DNA from 2 places in the Faecalicoccus sp. LCP19S3_E2 genome. Region 2 is predicted to be linked to the other one. Evidence: a T-box and tRNA genes for the amino acid it is inferred to sense, from the RefSeq annotation. Region 2 holds a T-box; the other holds one or more tRNA genes.
What was found. A T-box is a leader RNA that pairs with one kind of tRNA and senses whether it is charged. The one in region 2 lies ahead of tyrS (tyrosine--tRNA ligase), so its partner is inferred to be a tRNA-Tyr.
Positions count from the first base shown of each region.

Region 1: it has a tRNA-Tyr gene. The T-box ahead of tyrS (tyrosine--tRNA ligase) is inferred to sense a tRNA for this amino acid. The anticodon was not compared.

Region 1 is NZ_JBQKEP010000009.1:191-15,743, reverse strand. It holds gene asnA (aspartate--ammonia ligase) at 1-214, opposite strand, end outside; gene ACTQX6_RS08835 (ABC transporter substrate-binding protein) at 353-1,339, shown strand; gene ACTQX6_RS08830 (ABC transporter permease) at 1,342-2,256, shown strand; gene ACTQX6_RS08825 (ABC transporter ATP-binding protein) at 2,258-3,052, shown strand; gene ACTQX6_RS08820 (branched-chain amino acid aminotransferase) at 3,064-4,125, shown strand; gene ACTQX6_RS08815 (sugar O-acetyltransferase) at 4,176-4,760, shown strand; gene ACTQX6_RS08810 (ABC transporter substrate-binding protein) at 5,135-6,106, shown strand; gene ACTQX6_RS08805 (ABC transporter permease) at 6,123-6,977, shown strand; gene ACTQX6_RS08800 (ABC transporter ATP-binding protein) at 6,970-7,722, shown strand; gene ACTQX6_RS08795 (hypothetical protein) at 7,769-7,978, shown strand; gene ACTQX6_RS08790 (hypothetical protein) at 8,035-8,187, opposite strand; gene ACTQX6_RS08785 (DUF368 domain-containing protein) at 8,326-9,177, shown strand; gene ACTQX6_RS08780 (type 1 glutamine amidotransferase domain-containing protein) at 9,375-9,800, shown strand; gene ACTQX6_RS08775 (hypothetical protein) at 9,838-10,059, shown strand; gene ACTQX6_RS08770 (nitroreductase family protein) at 10,056-10,823, shown strand; gene ACTQX6_RS08765 (ArsR/SmtB family transcription factor) at 10,807-11,181, shown strand; gene ACTQX6_RS08760 (transporter accessory protein) at 11,257-11,847, shown strand; tRNA gene ACTQX6_RS08755 (tRNA-Gly) at 11,986-12,059, opposite strand; tRNA gene ACTQX6_RS08750 (tRNA-Lys) at 12,064-12,139, opposite strand; tRNA gene ACTQX6_RS08745 (tRNA-Thr) at 12,148-12,223, opposite strand; tRNA gene ACTQX6_RS08740 (tRNA-Val) at 12,236-12,311, opposite strand; tRNA gene ACTQX6_RS08735 (tRNA-Gly) at 12,366-12,439, opposite strand; tRNA gene ACTQX6_RS08730 (tRNA-Gln) at 12,446-12,521, opposite strand; tRNA gene ACTQX6_RS08725 (tRNA-Tyr) at 12,527-12,610, opposite strand; tRNA gene ACTQX6_RS08720 (tRNA-Val) at 12,636-12,711, opposite strand; gene ACTQX6_RS08715 (hypothetical protein) at 12,718-13,215, opposite strand; gene ACTQX6_RS08710 (rod shape-determining protein) at 13,308-14,291, shown strand; gene ACTQX6_RS08705 (MmcQ/YjbR family DNA-binding protein) at 14,278-15,171, shown strand; gene ACTQX6_RS08700 (hypothetical protein) at 15,150-15,293, shown strand; gene infA (translation initiation factor IF-1) at 15,411-15,553, shown strand, end outside.
Region 2 is NZ_JBQKEP010000003.1:80,184-95,736, reverse strand. It holds gene ACTQX6_RS03795 (shikimate kinase) at 1-268, shown strand, start outside; gene aroF (3-deoxy-7-phosphoheptulonate synthase) at 265-1,278, shown strand; gene ACTQX6_RS03785 (M48 family metallopeptidase) at 1,292-1,960, opposite strand; gene ACTQX6_RS03780 (TIGR01212 family radical SAM protein) at 2,184-3,125, shown strand; gene tyrS (tyrosine--tRNA ligase) at 3,122-4,366, opposite strand; T-box leader at 4,396-4,582, opposite strand; gene ACTQX6_RS03770 (Rpn family recombination-promoting nuclease/putative transposase) at 4,830-5,723, shown strand; gene ACTQX6_RS03765 (cation-translocating P-type ATPase) at 5,805-8,390, opposite strand; gene ACTQX6_RS03760 (glycyl-radical enzyme activating protein) at 8,570-9,511, opposite strand; gene ACTQX6_RS03755 (glycyl radical protein) at 9,474-11,807, opposite strand; gene ACTQX6_RS03750 (DeoR/GlpR family DNA-binding transcription regulator) at 11,819-12,580, opposite strand; gene ACTQX6_RS03745 (PepSY domain-containing protein) at 12,674-13,201, opposite strand; gene ACTQX6_RS03740 (hypothetical protein) at 13,625-13,888, opposite strand; gene lepB (signal peptidase I) at 14,035-14,619, opposite strand; gene ACTQX6_RS03730 (Spy0128 family protein) at 14,612-14,959, opposite strand; gene ACTQX6_RS03725 (hypothetical protein) at 14,956-15,234, opposite strand; gene srtB (class B sortase) at 15,234-15,553, opposite strand, start outside.

The DNA of each region.
Region 1 (15,553 bases), on a different contig from region 2:
TATCCTTCATTGTAAAATGAACCGGTTCTTCAATGCCGTTAAGATCATCGTTTAACCCGGAACGTTTTTCAACGAATAACGGGGCGGAAATACGAAGCAGATTCATCTCTTTTCCAAATTCGTGTTGAAAAGTATCGCGAATATATTTAATGGCTTCCTGTGTCTGACGAACGGATAGAACAGGATTGTAATGCTCTGGAATTGTTAATTTCATAGTCTTTCTCCTTAAAATATGAACTATTATATCATATCAAATGTAAAAATATATGAAAAGTTTCATCGTGTTACATTGACTTACATCTTTTGAAAGAATACAATGTAACCATGACTTATAAACGCGGAGGATGAGATTATGAAAAACTTATTAAAATGTGGTCTTGCGCTGGCGGCGGCTTTCTCTTTGGCAGCTTGTTCAGGTGGAGGCCAATCCGAAGACACAACGAAAATTGGAATCATTCAGCTGGCCGAGCATCCGGCTTTGGACCAGGCCTATGAAGGCTTTATGGATGGTTTAAAGGAAGCCGGATATACAGAAGAGAATACGACATTTGATTATCAAAATGCTTCAAACGATCAGTCAAACTGTGCTACGATCGTGGATAAGTTTGTGAATGATGGTGATGATCTGATTTATGCGATTGCGACACCATCAGCGCAAACAGCAGCTAAAAAAACAAGCGATATTCCTATCATTGTCAATGCCGTGACCGATCCGGCAGCTTCAGGAATCGTTAAGGATAATGAAGAACCGGGAGGAAATGTAACAGGCGTTAGTGATTTAACACCGGTGGAAAAACAAATTGAGCTATTGACACAGATTGTACCGGATGCCAAAAAGGTAGCGGTTATGTACTGCAGCAGCGAGGATAACTCCAAGATTCAGGCTGAAATGGCCGAAAAGGCATTGGACGCTGCTGGATTGGAATGGCAGGAAGCTACTGTAGCGGATTCCAGCTCTATTCAGCAGGTGACAGAATCTTTAATTGGTAAAGTCGATGCGATCTATATTCCAACCGATAATTTATTAGCGGAAGGTATGTCTGCAGTAGCTCAGGTTTCCAATGCGAATGGAATTCCATGTATTGTCGGAGAAAGTGGCATGGTAGAAAACGGTGGTTTGGCAACTTATGGTATTGATTATCATAAACTGGGTGAAATGGCAGCTAAACAGGCTGTAGAAATTTTAAAGGATGGAAAATCACCAGCTGAAATGCCGATTGAATATCTAGATCCGAAAGACTGTGTTTTGACGATCAATAAGAGTGCTGCAGAAGAACTTGGTATCACTATTCCGGATGATTTAGCGGCAAAAGCAGAAATGGTAGAAACGGCAGCATAATCATGAGTATTTTATTGGCTATGCAGGGTGCCTTGAGCCAGGGGATCCTATGGGGATTGATGGCTTTAGGTGTCTATATCACGTTTCGATTATTAGATATTGCCGATTTGACGGTAGATGGCTCTTTTGCGACTGGCGGAGCTGTCTGTGCTGTCTGTCTGGTCAATGGTGTAGATCCGGTCTTGTCTTTGATTTTAAGTACGATTGCCGGATTTATCGCCGGCTTTGTGACAGGTTTTTTACATACAAAATGTCAGATTCCGGCTATTTTGGCAGGAATACTTACGCAAATTGGTTTATATTCGATCAACTTACGAATCATGGGGCGCTCCAACACGCCGTTACTTCAATATGATAATATTTTTGAGGGATTGGAAAACCTGACAGGTCTTTCCAATAACTGGATTGTTTTGATTATTGGATTGATCGTTACGATTTTGGTGATCGTAATCTTATATTGGTATTTTGGAACAGAGATTGGCTCCAGCATTCGTGCGACCGGAAATAATGAGCAGATGGTACGTGCCTTAGGCGTGAATACCAATGTTACTAAAACTTTGGGCTTGATGATCTCCAATGGTTTGATTGCCTTATCCGGTGCTTTGGTCACACAACAACAAGGCTATGCGGATGTGCGTATGGGAATCGGTGCTATCGTTATCGGGCTGGCTTCTATCGTAATCGGTGAAGTAATCTTTGGTTATAAAGGTGCATTTGGAACGCGTCTAACTTCCATCGTTGTCGGCTCTGTAATCTATCGTATCATTGTGGCGGTTGTTTTACAGTTAGGGCTAAATACGGATGATTTAAAGCTTTTGACGGCAATTTTAGTCGCAATAGCCCTGACTGTTCCAATCGTTATGAATAAACACAAACAGCTTTCTATGTATAAGAAGCTGACCGGAAAGGAGCGTTAACATGCTGGAGATCAATAAGGTATCGAAGACGTTCAATCCGGGAACCGTCAATGAAAAGAAGGCTTTGAATGCGATTGATTTAGTGGTAAATGAAGGTGATTTTATTACGATCATCGGTGGAAACGGTGCTGGAAAAAGTACGATGATGAACATGGTTGCCGGTGTATATCCAATCGATTGTGGAACTATTTATTTGGATGGAAAAAATATTTCGCTTTTGGCAGAATACCAGAGAGCGCAAATGATCGGACGTGTTTTTCAAGACCCTATGTTGGGAACAGCTGCCGATATGGCCATTCAGGAAAATCTGGCAATGGCGAATCGTCGAGGCAAGAAAAGAGGCCTGCGCTGGGGTATCACACCTAAGGAAAAGGAAAATTTCCATGAACAGCTAAAGCGCTTAGGATTAGGTTTGGAAGATCGTATGACATCAAAGGTAGGTTTGTTGTCCGGTGGGCAAAGACAGGCTTTAACGTTATTGATGGCTACATTGATCAAACCAAAGCTGTTATTGTTGGATGAACACACAGCGGCATTAGATCCAAGGACGGCGAAAAAAGTATTGGATTTGACGCAGGAAATCGTCAGTGAACAAAACCTGACAACTTTGATGGTTACGCATAACATGCAGGATGCGATTCATATTGGCAATCGTTTGATTATGATGCATGAAGGGCAGATCATTTATGATGTTAAAGGAGAAGAAAAGAAGAAATTAAAAGTTTCGGATCTTTTAAGAAAATTTGAAGAAGCCAGTGGTGAAGAATTTGCCAATGACCGTATGATGTTAGGATAGGAGGAATCGAAATGAAAATTCGTTTTGAAGAAAGAAAAGATCTAAAAGAGAAACCAACCGGAAATCTGGGATTTGGCAAGTATCAGACCGACTATATGTTTGTCATGGATTATGAAGAAGGACAAGGTTGGCATGATGCGCGTATCGTACCTTATGGACCGATTGAATTTGATCCGGCCAGTATGGTCTTACATTATGCGCAGGAAACCTTTGAAGGAATGAAAGCGTACAAAGCCAAAGATGGACGTATCCTGTTGTTTCGCCCGGAAATGAATGCACGACGCTTTATCAATTCCAATAAACGTTTAAGCATGCCGATCATTGAAGAAGATGATTTTGTACAGGCTGTAGAAGAAATCGTTCGTGTGGAAAAAGACTGGATTCCAACAGGTGAAGGCGAATCTCTGTATATTCGTCCATATATGTTTGCGACGGAAAAGGCTATCGGCGTACATCCTTCGCACTCTTACAAGTTTATCATTATTTGTTCACCGGTAGGTGCATATTATCCGGAAGGTGTCAATCCGGTTAAGATTTATGTAGAAGATGAATTTGTTCGTGCGACAGTGGGTGGAACCGGATTCACAAAATGTGGTGGAAACTATGCCGGTTCTTTAGCGGCACAGGTCAAAGCCGAAGCTTTAGGCTATACACAGGTATTATGGTTAGATGGTGTAGAACGTAAATATGTGGAAGAAGTAGGTTCTATGAACGTAATGTTTGAAATCAATGATACGATCATTACAGCACCGACCGAAGGAACGGTTTTACCGGGTGTTACACGTGATTCTATCTTACACATCTTGCGTGACTGGGGTTACAAAGTCGAAGAAAGACATTTGGCCATCGATGATCTGATGAAAGCCGGACATGATGGTACATTACAGGAAGCCTGGGGAACCGGAACCGCTGCTGTTATCAGTCCGATTGGGGAATTGTATTATAAGGGTGATGTCGTGCAGATCAACGACTTTAAAACCGGTGCTTTGACACAAAAGATTTATGATACATTAACTGGTATTCAGTGGGGTGATCTGGAAGATACCTACGGTTGGACACATGAAGTAAAATAGAAAGAAGAAGTTCTGTGCAGGCACGGAACTTTTTTTCTACGGGAGAATGTATGGATTATAAAAAGAGGATTCAAAGCAAAGACGGTTATGTAGCGCACTTTACTAAAACACCATTTACCTTACAGGAAAAGACAAGAAAGCTTTGTCAGTCACATGATCAAGATCCTGACAACAAAGAAATCTTACAGACTTTATTTGGTACTTGTTGTGATCATGTCAATATTGCACCGGGATTTCATTGTGATTATGGCTTTAATATTCATTTTGATGGATTTTGTGTCATTAATTATAATTGTGTGATATTGGATACATCACCGGTACATATTGGAAATGGCGTTTTTATTGGGCCGAATGTCACAATAACTTGTGCCGGGCATGGCGTGTTTCCAGCACAGCGAAAAGAAGGAATGAATACGTCCCAACCCATTACCATTGGTGAAAATGTGTGGATCGGAGCTAATTGTGTCATCTGTCCGGGGGTAACGATCGGAAAGGATTCTATCATCGGTGCTGGAAGCATCGTAACCAAAGATATTCCGGAAGGTGTTATTGCCTTTGGCAATCCATGTCGGGTGCAACGCAAGATTACGCAGGAAGATCGCCTGGCATACAGTGAAGGAATGGAAAAAGAATAAATTGAAAATTTCTTTCATAAAAATGTTGCGTTCTTTTCATTTATGGAGTATCCTATAGTAAACCAAGGCGGAAGAGATCAAACAGAAAGATGTGCGCCAAGCGAGTCAGGGGTGGTGAAAGCCTGATCGTAACAGTTCTGCAAATGGACTTCCAAGGGCAAGGTGAAAACGAGTGAGTAGCCAAGACGTGACTTGTACGTTACAACAAGAGAAATGTGATAGCATTTTATATGAGTGGGTATTTTTACCAATACAGGTGGTACCGCAGATCAAGAAACGATTTGTCCTGTGTCAAAGTATTTTGACATGGGACTTTTTTCTTTTATACCCGCGAATTGCTATCCAAACAATGATAAAGAAAAGGAGAAGACAAAATGAAAACTTTATCAAAATTGGCAGCTGCCGCATTGACTTGCAGCGTATTGTTTGGATGTTCTTCATCCGGTTCGGATATTCCGACAGTCGGTGTTTCTCAGTTAGTGAGCCATACTTCACTCAACACGATTCGCGATGCGTTTGTAGAACAGATGGAAACGCTGGGGTATAAAGACGGAGAGACGATAAAATATGATTTTACCGATGCTTCCGGACAGACAAGTAACTTGACTTCGATCATGTCACAATATCAGGATGAAAAGGTTGATGCGATCGTTGCCATTGCCACACCGACAGCGCAGGCAGCGGCTAATGTATCCGATGAGATTCCGGTCGTATTCAGTGCCGTCAGTGACCCGGTTGGGGCAGGATTAGTCAAAGATATGGATAAACCATCCGGCAATATTACAGGAACCAGCGATGAAGTACAGATCGATCAGATCTTAGACCTGGCTAAAGAAATCAATCCTGAAGTCAAGACAGTTGGATTCTTGTACAATGCCAGTGAAGCCAATTCCAAGGCAAACTTAGAAAAGGCAAAGAAATACTGTGAAGAAAACGGATTGACATTACAGGAAGGTACCGGCTCTAACTTAACCGAGCTGCAGAGTGCTGCCAGTGTTCTATGTGAACAAGTGGATATCTTATTAGCACCAAATGATAATACGGTTGCCAGTGGTATGGCAGCTCTATCACAAATTGCACTCGATGCCGGTGTTCCATTCTATACCGGAGCTGATTCCATGGTGCAGGACGGTGGTTTTGCGACGGTTGGTATCGATTATGAAAATTTAGGTAAAGAAACAGCCAATATGGTGGATGAAATTTTAAAAGGTAAAAGTCCTGCCGATATACCGGTAAAGGTCTTTAAAGATGATTTGAATATTTATGTGAACCAAAAGGTATTAGATACTTTAGGAATTATCTTACCGGAAGATATTCAAAATAACGAACATTTAGTGATGATGTAAGATAGGAGTGAGCTTTGTGTCCTTGGCAATACTTGAAAGAGCGTTAGAGTTAGGATTGATCTTTTCCATCCTTTCTCTGGGCGTATATATTTCGTTTCGAATTTTAAATATTCCCGATCTGACAGTAGATGGAAGCTTTACGACCGGTGCGGCTACATGTGCGGTATGTACGGTACAGGGACATCCGATACTGGGACTTTTGTTAGGTTTTTTGGCGGGCTGTGTGTGTGGCTTGATCACAGCATTCTTACAGACAAAAATGAAAATTCATGCGTTATTGGCCGGAATCTTGACCATGACCGCTCTTTATTCCATCAATCTTAGGATCATGTCCGGCTCTCCCAATATTGCCTTGTTGAATACGGATTCCGTGTTTACGATGATTCCGTTTACTTTGTTGGTCCTGGTAGTAATCAGTGTTTGTGTGGGGCTATTCTTATTTGCCTTCTTTAAGACCAATACTGGTTTGATGTTGCGGGCGACCGGCGATAATGAAACGATGGTCAAATCCAGCAGTATCAATGTAGATACCATGAAATTTTTAGGCATGTCTCTATCCAATGGACTAGTTGCCTTATCCGGTGCTTTACTGGCCCAATACCAAAACTTTGCCGATGTGACCGGAGGAACCGGGATGATGGTATTAGGATTGGCTGGTATCATTATCGGAGAAGCGATTCTGCGCAAAAAGACGATTGGTTTTGGCCTTGCCAGTGCCATCGTGGGGGCCTGTATTTATAGGGTGCTTTACACGATTGCCCTGCAGTTTGGCATTCCGGCAACCGATATGAATATGATGTCTGCCATTTTAGTTGCCTTGACTATTTCCATTCCGTATCTAAAGAAAGTGAGGGAAAAAGAAAATGCTTAAATTAGAAAATATATCGGTCATTTTCAATAAAGGCACTTCTTTAGAGAAAGTCGCATTGGAGGATTTCAGCGCTACGATCCAGGATGGTGATTTTATCACGATGCTGGGCAGTAATGGGGCCGGAAAAAGTACATTGTTTAATGTGATTACAGGTGCATTAAAACCGGCGAAAGGAAAGATTTTTCTAGATTCGGAAGATATTACACGACAGAAGGAGCATGTACGGGCTCGCTATATCGGTCGCTTGTTTCAAAACCCGGAGCATGGAACAGCCCCGCATCTAACGGTGGAAGAAAATCTTGCTTTGGCGTATTCTTCCGGGAAATATGGAAAGTTTTCTCTGGCGGTGCATAAACAGGATCGTGCCTATTTTCAGGAAAAGCTGAAAACCTTGGACATGGGCTTGGAAGATCGTTTAAAGACACCGATCGGACTTTTATCCGGTGGGCAAAGACAGGCGGTAGCTTTGATGATGGCTGTGTTAAATCCGCCAAAGATCTTATTATTGGATGAGCATACAGCGGCTCTAGATCCTAAAAGTGCGCAAAAGATTCTGGAAATTACCAATGAACTGATTCAAAAAGAGCATATGACAGCGTTAATGATCACGCATAATATTCAGGATGCTTTGGATAATGGAAATCGTCTGTTTATCTTAAATGAAGGGAAATTGATTCAGGATATGGATTTTGCCCAAAAAAGTCAGTTAAAGCCGGCAGACATTCTAAATTACTATGCGGTTTGACAAACGGTAAAAAACAGATTAGACTAAAAGCACGAGGTATATGAATATGAGTGCAATTGATGAATTGAAATCTATTTCTACAAAAAAACATGTTGTGACCAGTATTGAGTATGACTGTCCATCTCAGGAAAAAGAAGATGAGGTTTTTGATACGGTACAAGGTATCTTAAAACATCATTTGGATGAAGTCGCAAAGATCACATATGATCTGGAAGCAGAAAACAAAGTAAAAGTTGAAGTGACACAAAACTTATAAAATTTTATTGAATTCGTTGAACGATGACAATTCCTGAGAGGGAATTGTCATTTTCTTTAAGAAGATTTTTTATTCATCCGAGAGTAAATAACGGCGATGATCAAAATGATACATCCTGCCAGAACGGTCGGTGTCTTAATAAATACATAAAGCAGAAATAATAGAGCGGCTAAAAAATAAAGAAGCATCGCAATGATATTTTTATTCATACAGACCTCCATTTCTTTTTATCCATTATAAAAAAGGGACTTTGTAAATACAAGCGTATTGTATCTATACGAAATATTAATTTGTAGATAATGTCTTTCTATGATATATTTCATACATGGTTTTTTAAGGAGGTACCTATGATAAAGATGATTCTTCAGGGAATGATTGTTGGTATTGCCAACATTATTCCGGGAGTAAGTGGTGGCACGATGATGGTGGCCATGGGATTGTATGATAAGTTGATTCACTCTATTACTCATTTAAAGAGTGAATTTAAAAGTAGTATGAAGTTATTATTGCCAATTTTCTTTGGTGCTGCTTTGGCTATTGTTATTTTATCCCGCCTGTTTGAATTTCTCTTACAGAACTATCCCATTCCGACGAATTTTGCGTTTTGCGGCTTGATTGTCGGAAGCCTGCCATTTATTTTAAAAAAGGTAAAAGGATCAAATCCCGTAAAATCAAGTAATTGGATTCCTTTGTTGATTTTCTTTGCTATTGTGGTTGGTATGGCTGTTATAGGAGAAGATAGTGGTTCAGCACAAAGGCTTCAAGTGGATCTTTTACAATTTCTTGTTTTGCTGTTTGTGGGAATCATTGCAGCGGCTACCATGGTTATTCCTGGCGTGAGCGGGTCTATGATGTTGATGCTTTTAGGTTATTATGAAACGATTTTATCTTATGTAAATCAAACTGTAGATGCTATTACAAGTTTTGATATACCGGCTTTCATCAACTGCTGTATGGTGATGATTCCGTTCGGTGTTGGCGTTGTTTTTGGTATTTTTGCGATTGCTAAGCTAATTGAATGGATTTTAATGCGTTGGGAAATATCAGCGTATTATGCTATCATTGGTTTGATAACGGCCAGTCCTGTAGCAATCCTATTAAAAACGGACTGGAGTCAATCCTCGATTATGATGATCGTTATAGGTCTGATTACTTTTATTGCAGGATGGTTTGTCGCCAGCAAACTGGGGGATGAATAATCGATAGTAAATGAACTTGCATGTTGAATTTTAGACATGCAAGTTTTTTTATATAAAGAATCGATGAGATTTACTAATATCAGAAATTAGTCCTTAACATATTCAAATTGAATGGGAAAGACTTTCTTTACCAATCAGACAAAAACAATCGGTTTATGGTATAGTGGTTCAAACGAATAAACGAAAGGAATGTAACGATGAAAAAGATACTGATCGTAGAAACCAATATACGCACATATGGAGCAATTGATAAGCCGACCGGTTTATGGTTGGGAGAACTGATTCATTTTTATGATGAAATGGTCAAGATGAACTATGAGGTGGATTTTGTCAGTCCGGCAGGTGGCTATGTGCCTATTGATCCGGTTTCCATAAAATATGCTGATTCTATCGATTATAAATGGTATAAAGATAGAGATTTTATCGATCGAGCTTTGGCAAAGACCCAAAAGCCGCAAGAGATCGATCCCTGTGCCTATCAGGCAATCTATTATACCGGAGGACATGGTGTCCTGTGGGATTTTGTAGAGAATACAGAACTGAAACAGATTGCGGAAACGATTTATGAACAAAAAGGATATATCAGTGCCGTATGCCATGGTGTAGTTGGTTTATGCCTCTAAGTGATGGTAACGGGCACCTCTACTAAAAAATAAACATGTGACAGGCTTTACCAACACAGAAGAGTTGTTAAGCCGGAAACGAAATCTGGTTCCTTTTTCTACGGAAGATGCTCTTAAAGAAAAGGGAGCATTTTATTCAAAGAAAAGATTCTTTACAAGCTATGCGATTGAGGATCAAAGACTGATTACCGGGCAAAATCCATGGTCACCCAGAACTGTCGCAAAGCTGTTGATTCAAAAACTGGAGGAAGTAGTATGAAACATGACATAAAGATTGATGTGCAAAAATGTATAGGATGCAGACAATGTATCAAAGATTGTCCGGAGCAAAATATCAGGCTGATACAAAACAAAGCACAAATTCAATCGCAGGACTGTATGAAATGTGGTCATTGTGTGGCAATCTGTCCACAAAATGCGGTAACGATGACAGGCTTTGATCAAGAACCCATTCAATGCGATCAAAAGGAAATGGATCCTAAAGAACTTTTATACACTATTCAAACAAATCGTTCTGTACGCCAATTTCAGAAAAAAGAGATTCCAAACGATGTGATACAAGATCTCCTGGAAGCAGCTCGTTATATGCCTACTGCCAGAAATATGCGAGATGTGGAACTGATCTTGTTGCAGAAAGAGCGGGAGCAGGCAGAAAAGATTGCCGTACATTTGTTTCGAAAACTTTTAAAAGGGCTGAATTTATTTAGTAAAAGATATAGAGAATTTCTAATTGATGATCATTTCTTTTTCAAAAAGGCACCTTTGGTAATCGTTGTTGTCGGTAAGGATAAAACGAATGCGGTATTGGCGGCTTCGGCCATGGCACTCATGGCCAAAGCACATGGTCTTGGCGTTTTATACAGTAGCTTTTTTACACTGGCAGCTCATACTTCTATAAAGTTGAAGCGAATGTTGAAAATTCCTAAAGGTAAAAAAGTACAGACAACGCTTGTGATAGGGTATCCTTCTATAAAGTATGCACGTGGTGTACAAAGAGAGGCGCTTCATGTCCAAAGTCGATAATTCGTTGCAGGAAGCGTGTCAAAAAAGGATCAAAGATCTCCGTAAAGATTTTTTAAGTTTGCGCACAGTCTTTTTAGCTTTGGGAGATGAAACCAGACAGCTCATCCTTTTAACATTGTTGGAACAAGAGCCAAAGGAACTTCGTGTTAATGAGCTTGCACAACATACCTATCTATCAAGACCGGCTGTATCGCATCATTTACAAATCTTAAAGAATGCCGGTCTTCTTGAATTGCGAAAAGAAGGAACAAAGAACTACTATTCTATAAAGAAAGAAACAATGATTTTTTATCAAATGAAAGAAATGTTCTCTAAAATTGAATGTACTATCAGGGAGAAACAAAACCAAGATCAATAAAATTAGAGTTAATATATAGTTTTTATAGGTATATTCGTATACAATAGATAAAAATCAACAACAAGGAGAATTTTAATGAACCAAAGAAAAGTTGCCTTATTTACTCTATGTACAGGAATTATGATATGTGGTGTTGTTCTATGGATCTTGATCAATAAGCAACAGGAAACAAAGACTGAGACTCCGAAAGGTTGTGAGGAGCACTCCGCCTGCAGTATTGATGAAACGGATAATCAAAAAGACGATTGGTTTATAGCATTAACGATGGAAGATGTGTTACAAAAACTAGAGGATCAGGAAGATGGCGTATATTATTTTGGCTATGAAGATTGTCCATGGTGCCAGGATGCTGCACCGGTTTTAAAAGAAGTGGCACAGGAACATCAGAAAGAGGTTTACTATATTAAGACCAGAGATGAAGATCATAATCTTTTGTATGATGATGAACAAAAGGAAAGAATCATCAATTATTTGGGTGAGTATATGGAAACGAATGAAGATGGTCAGCTTACCTTGTATGTACCGATGGTCGTAGAGATGAAAGATGGAAAAGTAAAGAATTCTCATATTGGAACAGTAGATAGCTATGATCCTAATGAAAGAGAAATGACAGAAGAAGAAACCAAGCAACTAAAAGATATTTATGAAGCATTCTTTAAGGAGTAAAAAAATATCAGCCGATTATAATGGAGTTAGTCGGCTGATTCTATTTATTGGATAGAAAGTGAAATATGGTTTGTATTGAATTTGTCATGAACAGGAAAAAAATAAAAAAGCCTTCATCTAAAGGCTTTCGAGACAATGTGGAGCAGGTGATGAGAATCGAACTCACGTAGTCAGCTTGGAAGGCTGAAGTTCTACCATTGAACTACACCTGCAAAGTGGTGACCCGTGGGCGATTCGAACGCCCGACCCTTTGATTAAAAGTCAAATGCTCTACCAGCTGAGCTAACGGGTCAAAAATAATGGTGCCGACTATAGGAATCGAACCCACAACCTACTGATTACAAGTCAGTTGCTCTACCAATTGAGCTAAGTCGGCACAAAATAATAATGGTGGAGGCTAACGGGCTCGAACCGCTGACCCTCTGCTTGTAAGGCAGATGCTCTCCCAACTGAGCTAAGCCTCCAATTGCCATACAATAATAGCAGATGTTTTTAGGGCAGTCAAGCATAAAATACACTGGAGCAGGTGAGGAGAATCGAACTCCCGTATACAGCATGGCAAGCTGTTGTTCTACCATTGAACTACACCTGCATTTAGTGGCTGGGGTAACTGGATTCGAACCAGTGAAATGCAGGAGTCAAAGTCCTGTGCCTTACCGCTTGGCTATACCCCAAGAAATGGTGGAGGAGGACAGATTCGAACTGCCGAACCCGAAGGAACAGATTTACAGTCTGCCGCGTTTAGCCACTTCGCTACTCCTCCATGTTTAATTGTTGGGGCTAAAAAATGGTGGAGGCTAACGGGCTCGAACCGCTGACCCTCTGCTTGTAAGGCAGATGCTCTCCCAACTGAGCTAAGCCTCCATTCATTTAGCGCTTTCTTATACTAACAAATTCTTTTTTGGATGTCAATTTTTTTCTGAAATTTTCCACAAAATTTTTATATTGGATATCCAGTCCTTTTAAATAAGCCTCTCCAATAGCTTTGTTGTGGGTACGAATCGACTTATAAACAAGCGTATCCTGATAAAAAAGATAAATCGCCGGATCTAAGATCGTATAAGTTTTTCCAAAAACAAATTTTTGACGAATACAGCCAAGTTGATCAAATAAATCTTTATTTGTACTTTTTCCTACTTGAAGACTGGTGGCATACGTATTCAAAAAATTCTGTATGGTTGTGCTTTCATCTTGCGTGAGAATCCATATGGGCAAATGAATTTGGGTAAATAATTCTTCCCAATCCAACCAATAATCCAGATATTGTTTTCCTTTTTCCGTTTCCAAATGCTCTACGATCGTCAAAAGTGTAAAGTCGGTTGGAATTTCCATTTTTTTATTCTCTGAAGAAATGATTTCTATTTTCATGATTTATACATGAATGCGCACTTATAGTATAACATAGAGTCTGACTTTTAACTATGCTATACTTATATTATATATAGAAAGTGATGAAGATTATGATTCGAGTAGGTATTGATTTAGGAGCCGATAAAATTCGACTGGTCATGGAAAACGAAGGTTTGCTCTTTGATGAGGCTTGCATGGTCGCATTAGATCAAAAAGGCAATGTACTTGCCATCGGTGATGAGGCAAAGGAAATGAAAGAATCTTTAGATCAAAAAATCCGTGTCATTTCGCCTTTATCACAAAACAAGATTGACTTTGATGCCTTACATGCTTTGTTGGAACAGCTGATCTATGACTATAAAGTTTTTCGAATGTTTAAGAAGACGGTTCTATTGTTTAGTTATCCGATGGCGCTAAATCGTCAACAAAGAGAAGAATTGAAACAGCATTTATTAGAGTTTGGAGCCTATCGTGTTTATTTTGAACAGGAAATCTGGGTGGCGGCTATCGGTGCGCAGTTAAATCTGTTTATTCCTGTTGCCAGCTGTGTATTAAATCTGGGTTCTTCTAATTGTGATATTGCCGTATTCAGTAACGGGCAGATGCAAAGAAGCAGTCAGTATAAAGTAGCGGGAAGGCATGTTAATTTGCTGATCCAAAAATGGCTGCGTCAAAGTTGTCATATGCAGATCAGCGATTCCATGGCTGAAAAGATCAAAATCAACATCGGGCAGACACAGATGCAGAAACAACCGAAAACCATGTTGGTGCAGGGTGTGAATATGCAAAGTCAAAAATTGATGTCTTTGCAGTTGGATGAAAATATGCTGGTTCCGGTGTTATATCCATTGTGTGAACAATGGGCCAGATGGATCTATCATTTTTTGTCCGGCTTGAGTCCTGAACAACAGGAAGATGTACGCATGCGAGGAATCATTTGTTGCGGCGGGACCATGTTGTTAAAGGGATTGAAGGAAAACCTGCAGAGTTTAGTCAACTGTCCGGTCTATGTAACGGATGATCCACAAAGTACCGTATCACAGGGCTTGGAAATCTTATTGGAGCGTATGGGAGAAAACGATGCTGGAAGATGAGATCTTTAAAAAATATACGGTAGATTGGAACTTGCTTGTATCTTATGGCTTTATCAAAGAAGAAAAGGGATATCGTTATGTCAGAAATCAGGTTCCCGGTTTTAAAGCGATTGTATTTGTGTTTAAGGATGGTCATGTAAAGGGGACGATATGGGATACGGCCTTGGATGAAGAATATGTTAACTATCGAATCGAAAGTCAAAACGGGGCCTTTGTTTCCGAGATTCGGGAAGCATATATCGCATTGTTAAAGGATATACGAGCACACTGTTTTAAGGAAACGCCTTTTGTATCCAGACAGGCCAATCGAATTGCACAAAGGATATTGGAGGAATATCAGGTTAGTCCGGAATTTTTATGGAAGAGAGATCCGCTTAGTGGTGTATTTCGCCATCCTAAGAATGGAAAATGGTTTGGAATCATACAACATATCAAAGCCGATAAATTAAAAGAAAAAGCACCGGGCTTTATCGATATACTGAATGTGAAGCTGGATGAACAATGTGCTGTAAAGATACTGGAACCCGGCTTTTATCCCGCCTATCATATGAATAAAAAGAGTTGGATCTCAGTTTGTCTGGATGATACGCTCAGTGATGAAGAAATCATGGATGTGGTTAAACAAAGCTATATGATCAATAGTCCGGATCCGTACTGGCTGATTCCCGCCAATGCCAATTATTATGATATGATCCATATTTTTGATAATACGGATGCCACGCTTTGGAAACAGTCGGTACCTATGTATGAAAAGGATATTGTTTTCTTATACGTATCAAGTCCTTATTCCAGTATCTTCTATCAATGTGAGATCATAGAAGCAATCTGGATCATGTATTTGAGGATGAAAATATTCATATGCAGAAAGCTATGCGTTTAAAGCTGAAAAAGCGTTATGATATTTCAGAATTTACTTTGGAACGCTTAAAAGAATATGGGATCAAATCGGTGCGAGGGCCTCGTCATGTGCCAAAAGCACTGGTAAAATTGTTGAAAGAATAAAAAAGTCAGGAAAAAGTGCATGTTTTCTTGGCTTTTTTTGATTTTGTTTGGTAGAATGATAGATGGCTATTTATGCCAAGTCATTTCATTATTCAGTAAGGAGGCGTTGTAGAATTCATGTCGAAGCAGGATAAGATCGAGATCGATGGGATCGTTGTTGACACATTACCTAATGCTGCTTTTAAGGTGAAATTGGAAAACGGACACGAAATCATGGCTCACGTTTCTGGTAAAATCCGTATGCACCACATTCGCATTTT
Region 2 (15,553 bases):
CAACATCGATGCATTACGATTAAATGGTGTTTTGATCTTTCTGGATCGTGATTTAGATCAGTTGGAATCCAATGATCCCACACGTCCTCTTTCCAGCAGTCAAAAAGCGGTGGAAGACATGTATCATCAACGCATGCCCTACTATCTTCAATATAGTGACATTCAAATCGTAAACAATACCGATTTAGATACGATTGCCCAAACAAGTATTCAAAAAGTAAAAGACCATATACAAGATTTAATTTGTACAGGAGGAAAAACTATATGATCATTACCTTAAAAAAAGAAGCCCAACAAGAAAAAATCGATCAGCTGATCCATCGTTTTGAAAACATGGGATTGCAGGTCACTGTGATTTACGGAGAAAACTACAATGTCTTTGGTTTAGTTGGGGATACCTCAAAAGTCGATGAGAAGAATGTCATGGCCAACCCCATCGTTGCCAATGTACAGCGAGTGGATGAACCTTATAAGCTGGTCAATCGGAAGTTTCATCCGGAAGATACCATTATCGATGTCAATGGCATTCCCATTGGCGGCAAAAAGATCGTCATGATTGCCGGTCCCTGCAGTGTTGAAGGAAAAGAGCAGATCACACGCATTGCCAAGGAAGTCAAAGCATGTGGTGCCGATATGCTTCGAGGAGGTGCCTATAAGCCAAGAACCAGCCCTTATGCTTTCCAGGGATTAGGAACCGAGGGAGTCAACGATTTATGTATCGCCAGAGAACAGACTGGCCTTCCGATCGTCAGTGAATTGATGGCCGTAGAGCACTTGGATGAATTTGTTCAAAACGTGGATATCATTCAGATCGGAGCACGAAATATGCAGAATTTCGATCTATTGAAAGCCGTTGGACGAACCAAAAAACCGGTTTTACTAAAACGCGGATTGGCCAACACGATCAATGAATGGATCATGGCTGCCGAATATATCATGTCTGAAGGAAATCCAAATGTGATCTTTTGCGAAAGAGGAATACGAACTTTTGAGACTATGACAAGAAACACTTTGGATCTTGCGGTCATTCCTATTATCAAAGAAAGAACGCATCTGCCAATCATTATCGATCCAAGTCATGCCGCCGGTGACTGGAAACTGATTGAATCACTATCTTTAGCTGCGATTGCCGCAGGTGCCGATGGCCTGATCATAGAAGTACACGACAATCCAGAATGTGCATGGAGCGATGGAGACCAAAGCCTAAAACCGGAAAAATATGCCAATCTGGTTCAAAAAGGAAGAAAAATTGCCGAAGTTATCGGACGCGAATTATAAAAAAGAAGCAGTATCACATGAGATACTGCTTTTCATTATTGGTTTCAATCAGATCGATCCGCCGTTTATAATCCGGCATCACTTTTTTTAAGATGTCATAAAATGCCGGTGAATGATTCGGTTGTAAAAGATGAATAAATTCATGGCAAACAACATATTCGATAAATTCAACCGGGTAATGTATCAACTCCGCATTTAACGTAATCGAATTTGTTTCCGGATGACAGATGCCCCAGCTGCTTGTCATCTTTCGAATCAAGACCTTAGGCATAGTAATGGAATACTCTTGAAAACGATAAAAGATCATTTCCGAGATATCACACAATACATCTTTGGCATTTGCCCGTAAAAACTGTTGGAAAACCTTTTCCATGCTCGCTTCATCTTTTGCCTGTATAATCAGTTCATCCTCACAAGTTGTGACATGACTGGTCGTTCCTTTGATTTTTTTGACCTGAAAACTTCTCCCAAAAAGCCGGACCGTTGGCACTTTGGCTTTAAAATAAACTTCATCCAAATGACGTTCTACATATTTATCGATCATTTCTTTTGTACAAAACGGATTGGCATGCACAACCAACTCTCCTCTGGCTGTAACCCGCATTCGTATTCCCTTTTGTTTTGTCATCTTTAAGGCGTATTTAGGAATGTTATTATGGTCCTTAGAAAAAAAATTTGACATAACTGAGCCTCCTAAAACCACTCTCTATGTCCCCTTAATGCTTAGACATGATATCATATCCTAATCAAAATGTGTAGCATAAATTCTGCATGACTCATTGTTTTGAGCTGGAAAGCCTTTATCTATCGAATAAATCAAAGATTATATTTTTTAGTGTGTTTTGTCTTTTTCAACAAGCTGTCATTTCTGATCGAAATATGATAGGATGTGCAAGGTGATGACAATGAACAATTCTTATACACACTCTCATGACAATAAACGATATTATACGATCAATCATTATTTTAAGACCAAGTATCATCAAAAAGTAGCCAAGGTTCCCTTGAATGGCGGCTTTACCTGCCCCAATCGAGATGGTACCAAAGGATTTGGCGGCTGTACCTTTTGTTCCGGAAAAGGAAGCGGTGACAGTATCCTTTCCTTTTTGGACAGTTTGGAAACTCAATATGAACTTGGCTTAGAGCGAATGCAAAGAAAATGGCCGGGTTGTTTAGGCTTTGCGTACTTTCAATCTTACTCCAACACCTATGCCGATTTGAAGACGATACAAAAAATCTATGATCCCTTTTATGCCCGTGACGATGTTTTAGGAGTTTGTATTGCGACAAGACCCGATTGTCTAAACCCGGAAATCATCAATTATTTTTCTGAAAAAGCTAAAGAAAAAGAAACCTGGATCGAGCTAGGCTTACAAAGCGCACATGATAAGACTATGGAACGTTTAAATCGGCTTCATACAACACAAGAGCTTTGGGATGCATTGGAACAGCTAAAAGATGCTCCCATTTTGACCTGTGTACATATCATTAATGGCTTACCCGGTGAAACCAAAGAAGATATGATCGATACGGTGCGACAGCTTGGCAAACATCCTTTTGATGCGATCAAGATTCATATGTTACATATCATCGAAGGCACCGTTTTGGCAAAACAATACCAGGAGCATCCATTTCCGTTACTTTCCTTAGAAGACTATGTGGATGTGGTAGTCAGACAACTGGAAATTTTACCTTATGACTGCATCGTAGAACGATTGACAGGAGATGGAATGGCCAAAGATCTGATTGCTCCTTTATGGACCATCAAAAAGACGATCGTGACCAATGAAATCGATAAAAAAATGGCGGCATTAAACACATGGCAAGGAAAAAAGAGCGGGAATTAGTTTTCCTGCTCTTTCATTTTGACACAATAGTAATTTTTCTTACCACGACGTAAGATCATATAATCTTGCACACAACAATTTCCCTGTGCAATCAACATCTGTGGGTCATTCACCTTATTTCCATTGATGGAAATCGAGTTTCCCTTGATCCATTCACGTGCTTCTCGTTTACTGGAAGCGATGTGTGTTTGAATCAGTACATCCTCCAACATCAGACCACAAGGACATTCAATCTGATCCATCTGTGCTACAGCTTCTAATTTCTGCGCATCATTCAACTCCGAAAAAGAACCTCTAAATAACGCATTGGTGATTTTTAATGCACTGTCTAATCCTTCTTCTCCATGAAGATCTTTAACGACCTGACTGGCCAAAGCTTTCTGTGCTTCGCGTTTATGCGGTTCTTCTTTTAAATAAACTTCCAAAGCATCAATTTCTTCTTTGGTCAAGAACGTCAGTTTCTTCAAATATTCAATGACTTTTGTATCTTCGGTATTGAACAAGAACTGATACAATTCATACGGACTGGTCTTTTTCGGATCCAACCATACCGTTCCACTTTCACTCTTACCAAACTTTGTACCATCGGCTTTTGTGATCAATGGCATCGTCAAGCCATAACATTTGACATCCGCACCACATTTTTTACGAATCAGTTCCAATCCGGAGGTGATATTTCCCCATTGATCCTGGCCACCAATCTGCATCGTACAATTTCTGGTCTTATATAACGTATAGAAATCTAAACTCTGTAAGATCATATAAGAGAATTCGGTGTAGCTAATACCACTGTCCAGACGTTTCTTTACCGTTTCCTTGTTGATCATATAGTTGACGTTAAACAGTTTTCCATAGTCACGCAAAAAGTCAATGATCGTAATATCTTTTGTCCAGTCCAAATTGTTGACCATATCAAAGCCCCAAAGTTTTGAAATCTGCGCATGCAGGGCATCATAGTTTTTCTGTAATACTTCCGGTGTTAACATATTACGCTCGCCGGTAGCCTTTGGATCACCGATAAAACCGGTAGCACCACCAACCAGCATGATAGGATGATGTCCATGCATCTGTAAACGCTTCGCCATTAACAAAGAACTGTAGTGTCCAATATGTAAAGAATCTGCTGTTGGATCGGTTCCAATATAAAAGGTCAGCTGTTCATTGTTGATGGCATCTTCTACATCCGGGCTTGTCACATTATCGACAAGACCACGCCACTTTAATTCATCAAATAACTTCATTTTGTTTCCTCCATAAAAAAAACGCCCTCTATAAGGACGTTATCAACGCGGTACCACCTTACTTCATACAAAAAGTATGCACTCTAGTCTTTAACGCAGACATACGTCATGATGAAGCTCCAAGGTGTATTCCATAGACTTTCCTGCGACCTTGCACCAAACAGTCGCTCTCTGTAAAGAAAGACACTATGTACTCTTTCTCTTCTTAGCTGTAGTTAAATTATACAAAAAACAATTGAAAAAGCAACCCTTATTATGCGCCAGTTATGCATCAAAATGAACACAAAAAAAGAGAAGTATCTGCACAAAGTCTAAATCATTCAAAAAAGTATTGAAATTTTTAATAGTTTTCCTGATTTATTTCGTATCTAATAGTGAGGCTATTGTTGCTAGTATGTGAAATCTGTTTTTACTTGCCTTCTTTTACTGCTTTGTTTTGATAGCTGATAGTAAGGAGGTTTCTATGCCATCGAAATTGAATTTAAAACACGACATGGCTTTTAAGTCCGTCTTTGGTTCCGATACGAAAGAAAGCCAGATCGCACTTTGTTCCCTGCTCCGTTCCATTCTCAAACAGCCGGTTTCTTCTGTTAAAGTCATGAACAGTGAACTGACTTCCGAGATTGTCCATCAGAAACATCCCCGCATGGATCTTATTGTCTCTTTTGATGATGGTCGTCTGGCCAATATCGAAATGCAGGTGGTTTACGATCCAGAAGAATTCTTTTATCGCATGTTCTATTATGAGATTCGTTTAGCATCCAGACAAGTCCTAAAAGAAGGCGAACCCTATTCGAATTTTCATCTGGTTTATCAAAGCGTGATCACGGATTTTATCATTTCTCCGGAATATGAAGAGCTGGTGGAACAGTTTGAACAAAGAAACTGGAAAGGACAGGCTTTAAAATATGCCGGACAGTTAATGCAGCTGATCTTTGTTCAGCTTCCCAAAGTTCCTTTGATGGATGTAAAAGACATGAGCTTACTTGAAAAGTGGAGTTTCTTTCTGAAATACTTTGAAGACGAAGGAAAACAGTCTATAATCAAAGAAGTAATCAAGCAGGAAGAAGAAATCGCCATGGCAGACAAGATCATCAAGTATATGAGCCAGGAATGGATCGATCAGCTCAATGAAGAATTCGAACAGTTGAGTATCAATGACAGCATTCGAATGGAAAATGCACGAATCAAATGGGCCCGTGAAGAAGCCTTGCAAAAAGGACGTGAACTAGGCAGATTGGAAGAACAGAGAAATATGATTGAAACGTTATCCCAAACAATGTCTGTAGGACAGATTGCCAAAGCTATACAAAAATCAACGGAAGAAATTCACCATATCTTAAAAGATTGTCAATAATCTAAAAACAGGATAGACTTCAAACTATCCTGTTTTTTATGAAATTGTATAAAAAATGAGGTGACAAATCACCTCAAAGTGTTATTTCTTAATTGTTGTTTTAATAATGCGTAATAGCTGAATACAGATAAAAGAAGCAAAAGCACAGAGAACGATCAAACCGATATATTGTAAAGTCAGGTCTTGTGCAACGCTAAAGAGTCCGTGTAAACCTGGAACTAATAAAATCAACATTAATAAACCGGCTCCGACAACAAAGGCTAAACAGCTATAGACATTGATAGAAAGCTTATATAAAGGCAATGCGGAACGGCTGGAGAAACCATGGAATAAACGAGATAAACACAAAGTCGCAAATGCCATGGTACTAGCCAACGCCGGACTGACTTCATTTCCTAAATAGTAGGCAGTCATCACAAAGACAAAGATGATCAAACCTTCGGTACCAATTTGGATCAACGTTTTTGAATTCAGGATGGAATCATCACTCTTTCTAGGTTTTTGTTTCAAAATATCATCTGAGCCTTTTTCCATACCGATCGCAATGGCCGGTAAGGAGTCTGTAATCAAGTTAATAAACAACAAATGCACAGCCGTAAATGGTGTTGGCAAGAATAATACAGATGTATAAACAACCGCCAAAATGGCCGAGAAGTTTCCTGACAATAAATACGTAATGGCATTTTTAATATTGGTATAGACGTTTCGTCCGGTAATGACCGCTTTTACGATCGTAGAGAAGTTATCATCCATTAAGATCATACTGGCGGCATCCTTGGAAACCTCTGTTCCGGTAATTCCCATGGCAACACCAATATCACTTTGTTTCAGTGCCGGGGCATCATTGACACCATCTCCGGTCATGGCTACGATTTCATTTCGTTTCTGCCATGCCTTGACGATACGAATCTTGTGTTCCGGTGCCACACGAGCATATACAGAAACTTTTGGTAAGATCGCATCCAGTTCATCTTCACTCATCTTTTCTAATTGCGAACCTTCCAAGACCACATCACCCTCGTTAAATATACCAATCTCTGTGGCAATACTTTGGGCAGTAATCGCATGATCACCTGTGATCATGATAGGTTTGATACCGGCAATACGACATTTTTCAACCGCATCTTTGCTTTCTTGACGAGGCGGATCCATCTGGGCCACCATACCTACAAAGCACAAATCGCTTTCATCGGCAAAATCAAGCGGTTTTGGTTCCATATTTTTATAGGCAAAACCTAAGACACGCAACCCTTTTTTGGCATAATATTCATTCTTTGACAGGATGACTTCCTTATCTTCACTTGTAATTGGACGTTTTTGATCATGGATCAAGATTTGCGTACAACGCTTTAACAGCTCATCCACAGCACCTTTGGTATAAAGGTGTGATTTTGAGTTGATGGACATCATCTTACGAGTCGAATCAAATGGAATCTCATCCATACGTTCGGTTTCAACTATATAATCGCCATCTTTTTTACCATAATTGTCAAACAGCTCCAACAAAGCGATCTCCGTTGGATCCCCAATCTGTGCATCTTCTCGATAAATCGCATTGTTACATAATAGACATTCTTTCAATAAAACGTCATGACAATGATCATCGGCATCTAAAGTTTCCGGTGGAAAAGCTTCCTGATTGGCAAAGACATCCATGACCTTCATTTTATTCTGTGTCAATGTTCCCGTCTTATCGGAGCAGATAATAGAAACACATCCTAAGCTTTCCACAGCATTTAACTGCTTGATAATCGCATTTTCCTTGACCATCTTTTGGGTTGAAATAGAAAGCACGATCGTAACGATGGATCCTAAAGCCTCCGGAATAGCTGCAACAGCTAAGGCCACCGCAATCAACAAAGCATCCAATACGTTTTCATGCGCTAAAAAGACATTAATGGCTAAAATAATGGCACAGATCACACAAATGCTGATGGTGAGTTTAACAGAAAATTCATCTAAGCTTTTCTGCAATGGTGTCTTACGTTCCTGTGCATTTTCGATCATGCTGGCGATATGACCGATCTGTGTATCCATTCCAATGGAAGATACAACATATTTTCCGGTACCATTGGTAACCAATCCGCTGGAAAAAGCCATGTTGGTCTGATCGGCTAAAGGCTGTTCTCCACTTAAAGACTCAGTCGTTTTTTCCTGTGGTAAAGATTCACCGGTCAAAGCACTTTCATTGATCTGCAAATTCGCTGCCTCTAAAATACGTCCATCGCCTTCGATCACATCTCCGGCCTCTACACAGACAATATCACCAATGGTCAACTGATCACTGGATATTTCTTCCATTTGCCCGTTGCGTAATACTTTGACATGGGGTGTGGAAAGCTTTTGTAAGCTTTCCAGTGATTTTCTGGCCTTCAAGGTTTGAATCGTTCCCAGGATCGCATTGATCGTGATAACCACTAAAATAACAGCCGTGCTGACATATTCACCGGAAAAGGCAGATATCAAAGCCGCACAGATCAATACGATAACTAATAGATCTTTATATTGTTCTAAAAAGATCAAGACCGGACTTTTCGGCTTGCTCTGATTCATCTGGTTTAATCCGTATTGTTCCTGTCGTTTTTTTACTTCTTCATTGGAGAGACCTTCCATCGAAGTGGATAATTGTTCAAGAACTTCCTTTTGTGTCTGATTATAGATTGACATAACTTTCTCCTTTACAATAAAAATAGACAAGATCCATTAAAGACCTTGCGTCCTTAATGAGTCTTGTCTTTAAGATTGTCCAGAATTTACATTCGGGTATGTTGAACAATCAAGCAATGCTAGACTACTCCCTCATTGCAGATATTGTACATAATCTGTTTGTAAATTTCAAACATTTTTTATTCAATCACAAGATTACGAATGCCGTTTTCCTTTGCTACACTATAAAACGATTCCATGACTTCTTTGTTATAGAGGTTGGGATTCTCTTTGAAACAAAAGTCCATATCTAAATAGGCATACTTCGATTGAGCCAAAGGATTATAGTTTAAAATCTCATAGTGCACATCCGGATACACAGAAACCAAAAACTTGGAAATCGCGGCAATATTTTCTTTTGTAGCGGTCATAGTTGGAATCAACGGTGTACGAATGATCACATGTTCTTTTTTATCGGATTGTAGAAGCAATTGAATATTTTTCAGAATCAAAGCATTATCGACTCCGGTATATTTTTTATGCTCTTTTGCACCAAACAACTTACAATCCGCATAAATCTGATCCAGATATGGTAAAGCCTTTTCCAGCCATTGGGAATCGGTAAATAGACTGGTTTCGATGGCCGTATGAATCTTTTCTTCATGACAAGCCTTTAAAAGCGCCAGTAAGCCTTCCGGTTGTAGAAACGGTTCTCCGCCGGATATGGTTACCCCACCTTCCCGCTTAAAGAAAGCTTCATCTTTTTTGATTTCTGTCAGAAGCTGTTCGATCGTATATTCCTTTGAATCAAACTGCAGTGCACGTGTCGGACAGGCATCTACAATAGCATTCCAATCTTCTTTTTTTTCACGATGCAGACAAATTCTTCCGTCTTTGACTTCAATTCCCTGCCTCTTGCTGGCATTTAGACAACTCAAGCAGTGAATACACTTATTTTCCATATATAAAACCTGAGCAGTCGGTAAAAGTCCTTCCGGATTCTGGCACCATTTACAACGCAAGGGACAGCCTTTTAAAAATACTGTCGTTCGTATGCCAATGCCATCATGTGTGGAAAAGCGTTTAATATCAAAGACACGAAGCTTAGATGTTGTCATAGGATGTCCTTGCGATGATCTCATTTTGAAGATCCCCAGCCAGTTCGGTAAAGTAAGCTGTGTAACCGGCCACACGTACTGTCAGTGAACTATATTGTTCCGGATGCTTTTGCGCTGCCAGTAAATCTTCTCTTCGAACCACATTAAACTGAATGTGCGGAATTTCCAAATCGACAAAGGTACGAAGTAAATTACAGAATTTCTGAATACCGCTTTCCGTCGCAAAGAATTCCGGTAAAAATTTCATATTCAACAAACCACCATTAGTCGTACAATCATCTTGAAGTCGAGATACGGATTTTAAAACAGCAGTCGGCCCTTTTAAATCACGACCATAAACGGCAGATAAGCCACCATCGGCCAACGGTGTTTGCGATAATCGCCCATCTGCGCTGGCTCCCACATTTTGTCCCATCGGTACATGGGCGCTGACTGTGTACATACCGGAATGATACATACCACCACGATAATTCGTATAATTTCTAAGTGTATCTCTAAAGAACTGTGCCCATTTGGCCCCTAATTCATCGACCCATTCCACATCGTTACCATATTTTGGAACACGGTTCAACAACATCTGGCGCATAACTTCATCGTGTTCAAAATTTGTCTGCAAGGCTTGTTCCAAAGCCTGTGGTTCAATCCGTTTTTCATCATAAGCCATCTGTTTGATGGCAGCTAAAGAGTCCGCTAAGTTGGCAACCTGAATCATCTGGATACCAGACAAGTTATAATGCGCACCACCTTTTGTGACATCCAAGCCTTTTTCCATACAGTCATCGATCACACTGCTTAAAAAGCCGGTCGGTAAAATATCAATATGGGCTTTTTCCACCTCTTCGCAACAAGGAATCATCTTATCAATAAAGTACAACATCATCTTCTTAAAGGCTTCCTGCAGTGCATCAAAGTTCTGATAAGTACTTAAAGAACCCAGATCCGGTCCCAGCTGCTGTCCTGTCAGAAGACATTTTCCATGATTTAATGTAAGCTCTAACACTTTATTCATATTAAACATGGCTGCATCAGACCAGCCCAGATTATTTCCCTGTGTCGTTAATTCCACACAACCAACAATGGCATAATCCAAGGCATCTTTATGGGAAATTCCTAACTTTTCCAGTTCATGGACAATGGCTTTATCATTAAAGAACTGCGGCATACCACTGCCCTTAGATACGACCTTGACCGCATGACGAAGCAATTCTTCATTTGTATGCTCGTGCAGACGAACACTTAAATTTGGTTGTGGAAGGCCAAGCTCTTCCTGTGCCGTTAAGAATAGATGACTTAATTCATTGCTGAAATCCTGTCCGTTTTCATCCACACCACCAACGGCAATGTTAAAACCGATGGGAAAACCGGCAAAGTATTTTGCGGAATTCTTATTGCGTAAATACACGATCTGGTTAAATTTCAACCATAAGCATTCAATAATCTCCAATGCTTCTTGATCATTGATCAAAAGCTCTTCTTTATCTTTTTTATAGTATGGATATAAAGTTTTATCCAAACGTCCCGGTGAAAAACTGGAGGCATTGCTTTCCATGTGTAAGATCACAAACAAAAACCACATCGATTGTACGGCTTCATGGAACGTCCGGGCCGGATGCTTTGATAAGTTGGCACAGATTTCTGCCACTTGTTTCATGGTTGCGGCATGTTCCGGTGATGTATCAGCTTCCTGCAACAATAAATCATGATAGCGCATCATAAATTTCTGTACGCCTTCCATGATCAATACAATAGAACGATAAAAATCTTTTTGTTCTTCCGTACAGTTTTTTAAGTGTTGACTGGCTTCTTCTTTTAATCCTTGCGGTCCTTTTTGAAGCCATTCAGCCACATTTGGACAAATATGACCCTGCGCATGATCTTTTTGATTGATCTTTACAACTTTGCTGATGGCATCAATTTGATCTCCGGCACGTTTACGAAGAACATCTTCCAAACTCTTTCCCTTCCAGTATGGAAGAATCTCTTTTCGGAAAGTTTCAATATCCTCTGGACGAACCTGAAAACGATCCTGTGGACGAGAATCGATCGTTTCTAATTCTTGGTCAACCCAACTGATACCACTTTCCGGAAAAACAACGCCATATCGGACGCCTTTTGTACGATTTCCTACGATCAATTCTTCCGGTTCTACACCGATTTCCAATTCATTTAACGCATTATATAATGCATACGCTCTTTTCATCTGAGCAGATTCACCTTCATGCTCCTTATATGTTCTTGTGATGATCAACGCCTGTTCGATACTCACATATCGAGGTTGTGAAAGCATTTTGTCTTTTAAAATTTGAATTCGATTTTCCATAGTGTGTCCTCCTAGTCTAAAACTTCGATTCCGTATTTTTGACAAAGCTTGCGATGAGCTTTTCCTAACGCATGATCGGTGATCAACCCGGTAAATTCTTCCACACGGGCATATTTATAATTTCCAATCTGACTGAATTTTTCATGATCGACAAGCATGTAAGTCAGTTTTGATTGCTTCATGACCACATGTTTTGTCACTCCATCATTGGCCATATACGTATAAACGGCGTCTTCTTCCAAATCCAGTCCAACTACGCCCATAAATGCGATATCAAAATGAAAGTTTTCCAACATCTGATCAGCCAGACTGCCGACAAACCCATCTTTACCAAAGTCAAATTCACCACCAATGAAGATGACATTACTGTTGGAGTTGACCAAAATATTGATTACTTCCAATGAATTGGTCACTACAGTAATGGGAAGGTTCTTTTCGGCAATAATACGAGCCAGTTCAACGACCGTGGTACTGATATCTAAGAAGACAACACTGCCATCCTCAATTTTCTGTACAGCTTTCTGTGCTATCGTTTTTTTCTGTTCCGTATTTAGTTTCTTTCGTTGTGCTGCCGTTTTCCGTTGTACATTTTCTTTGACCGGAATAGCACCACCATAAATTTTCTTACATTTGCCTTCTTTTTCCAGAACGCTTAAATCTTTACGAATCAAATCTTCTGTGACCGAAAAACGCTCACTTAATTCTTTGACACGTACGCTTCCCTTACTGATCAGCTCTTCTACGATCAAGTCTTGTCTTTCTTCCACAAACATCTTTTATCACCACAACCACTATAACACATCAATAATAAATAATAAAGAAAAATAAACAACAATAATAAAAAATAAGAACCCGTTTCCAGGTTCTTAATCATGTACGCTGTCTTGTGTTGTTCTTATAATCGTTCCATCGTTTCCGTTAATCGTATAATCATATTCTGTCAATCCCTCTGTCACTTCGATCTCATAGAAGATACCATTTGGTTCTACATCACGATCGGCATCGGTAATCGTACCATCGGCATGATTAGATAGTGCGATCTCCTGTGCTTTCTGCATTCCGATATCGGTTGTATTATTTTGTGTATTGTTTTGTTCAGTAGACTGCGTTGATTGTTTTGGAAGTTCCTCTTTTTCAAATCCATTGATATCTCCAAAGCTTCCTACGGTAATCTCATAACGAGCATCCTCTGTAAGAATAGTAAACTCATACTCTGATAACAAGAACTCTTTTTCGCTTTTTTCTTCAATAATTTCCGCCTTTTCATCCGATACCCGATCTAATGCGATATCTCTTGCCTTTTCTAAATTGACCTGCAATCCAAAAAACAAAGAAACGCCAACGATCAAAACGACAACAACCAGAACAAGAATAAGGATAACTGATTTTTTCATAAAGCCCTCCCTGTTATATATATTCTATCAGAACTTATTCGATCGCTCTATGATTTTTGCTTCTAAAACCAAAACTGCAGAATCAACTGGAAGAAAAACATAAAAATCCATATCACAAGCAATGAAAAACCTTCTTTATTTTTCTTATATTTGTGATATTCAATACCTCTTATCACCACCAATAACAATAGAAATAAGATCAACAACGCATTAACAATGTAAAAGGGAATCCAATGTGTTTTAACATTCACACAGATAAAAACCATTAAAGTAATAGTCAATATCACTTCTATGGTTTCCAAGTTGAATTGAGGTTTTCTTTTCATAATAAACCCCGCGCTTTCAACTTCATTATAAACTATATTGTATTTTTTACACTCATATAAAAAAACAGGATATTATTGAATCCTGTTTCTACCTTATCTATGCAACGCAAAGCTTTACGTCTAAGTTTTTATTTTGTACCGAGGATTTCTGAAAACAACGAACGATCTGCATCAGCTGTTCAGAAACGGGCTTTTTCTGCACGATACGAATTTTTGTGCGGTCCTGGATCTTCACCAATGCATTATAAAGTGTTTCAAGACTCTCTTCGGGTTTATAATCCACCTGCAACAAGAGGAAAATTTCTTCAAGAGGACGATCCATCTCCTGAATACGATCTAATATAATGTTGATTCTTCTCAAATATATCACTCCTTTACTCTTTTATACTACATAGAATGAAAAATGTTGTCAAATTTTTGTTAAATATTTTCAAAAAATTTGTAAGCGATTACTTTAAAGAGGTTTCAAAATAAAAAATCATAGAGAATTAACTCCTCTATGATATATTAAATGCCACTTCTACGAATTACGGTCATGACTTTACCTTGTATTTCCGAACGATTTACCGGTCCTAATATTCGAGAATCTTTGCCGCCTTCACGCAAATCTGCCAATAAAAAATAGCATTGAGAAGGAACCTTTACCGGCAAAGAAATTCCACCTTCATATTCCCCTGTGGAATAGTAAATATCTGTTTCCATAACGGAATGACCGTTGATTTGTAAATAATGGTCCTCTGAAATATCAACTTCATCGCCTTCTCTTGCGACCACTCTTCCGACATAAGTTTTATCTTCCTTAGTATAGACAAGCACATCACCAATCTGATAAGTCTGATCAAGACGATAAAATAACATTAAGTCACCGGCAGCTATCTTTGGTTTTATATCTTCATTTGGCATTGGCATAAGACCAAATAAAACACCAAACATTAGATATAAAATCAACAACATTGCCATTAGACGCATTCCAAAGAACTTTACTTCCTCCCATGCCTTTGATTTCTCTTCTCTTACTTTTTTTGGATGTTTACCGTGCCTTCTTGAAGGAAAACGATTGGATACAGCCTTTACAACCGGATCATCAGCCATTTTCTTTTCTCCTGTAAGCAATCACCAGTATGACCAATAGAATGAAAGCTGCGATACATAAAAACCAGTAGCTTTGCATCTGCGTTGTGTATTGTGTCTTAGTTTTATCTATGTGTTGTTGCGATCCGGTTAACTGATACGAATTGGAAAAATGAATATTCTCTGTTTTTTCTACAGAACCATCCTTATAAGCTATAACAGAAGTCGCTAAAGTATGATTCGAATCATAGTATACATCAACAGTAAGGTAATAGATTGCAGGATCGTATATAACCTGCTCTTGATGCTCATTAATCTGTGAAATACGATAAAAATAAGTTCCTGTCGTATCAAAGATCAAATTCTTGAAGAAACATACCCTTCATTTTCTACTGCTGTTTCAACAACATCCTCGGCTATGGCTTCCTTTTTTTCATTTAATGTTTCCAGTTTGAAACGATATACTTCTCTGGGAGGACTTTGCTTTGCATCCGCCAAGACGGAAAGGTGTGCCTGCAATCGAACTGTTAAACTATTCTCTTGCGCAAAAACAGGCTTCATAAATCCCATGGATAAGCAGATGGCAAAAACAATCAAAACAAGAAGACGTCTATTCTTTTTTAATTTATTTATCATTATGGCGCCTCCTTTTCTATCTCATTTAAAACACCAAACACAACGATACGACCATTTGTCGTAGCACTCATACAAGTTGATAAAGCAATGATTTTATCCGTAGATTTTACGTTCGATTCCAAATAGGCCTTGGCATTCTCGTGGACAAAATTTTGAAAGGAATTCCTATGTTGTTGTATGGAAGCGATATGGTAGACATTAGATTCATATGCATCACACTCTAATGCCGCATACAATCGAATCGCAATCATCTTATCCGGAAGATACAATATTCCTTTCTGATGTTCTTTCAAGTACGATTGATCAAGCATTTTTGACA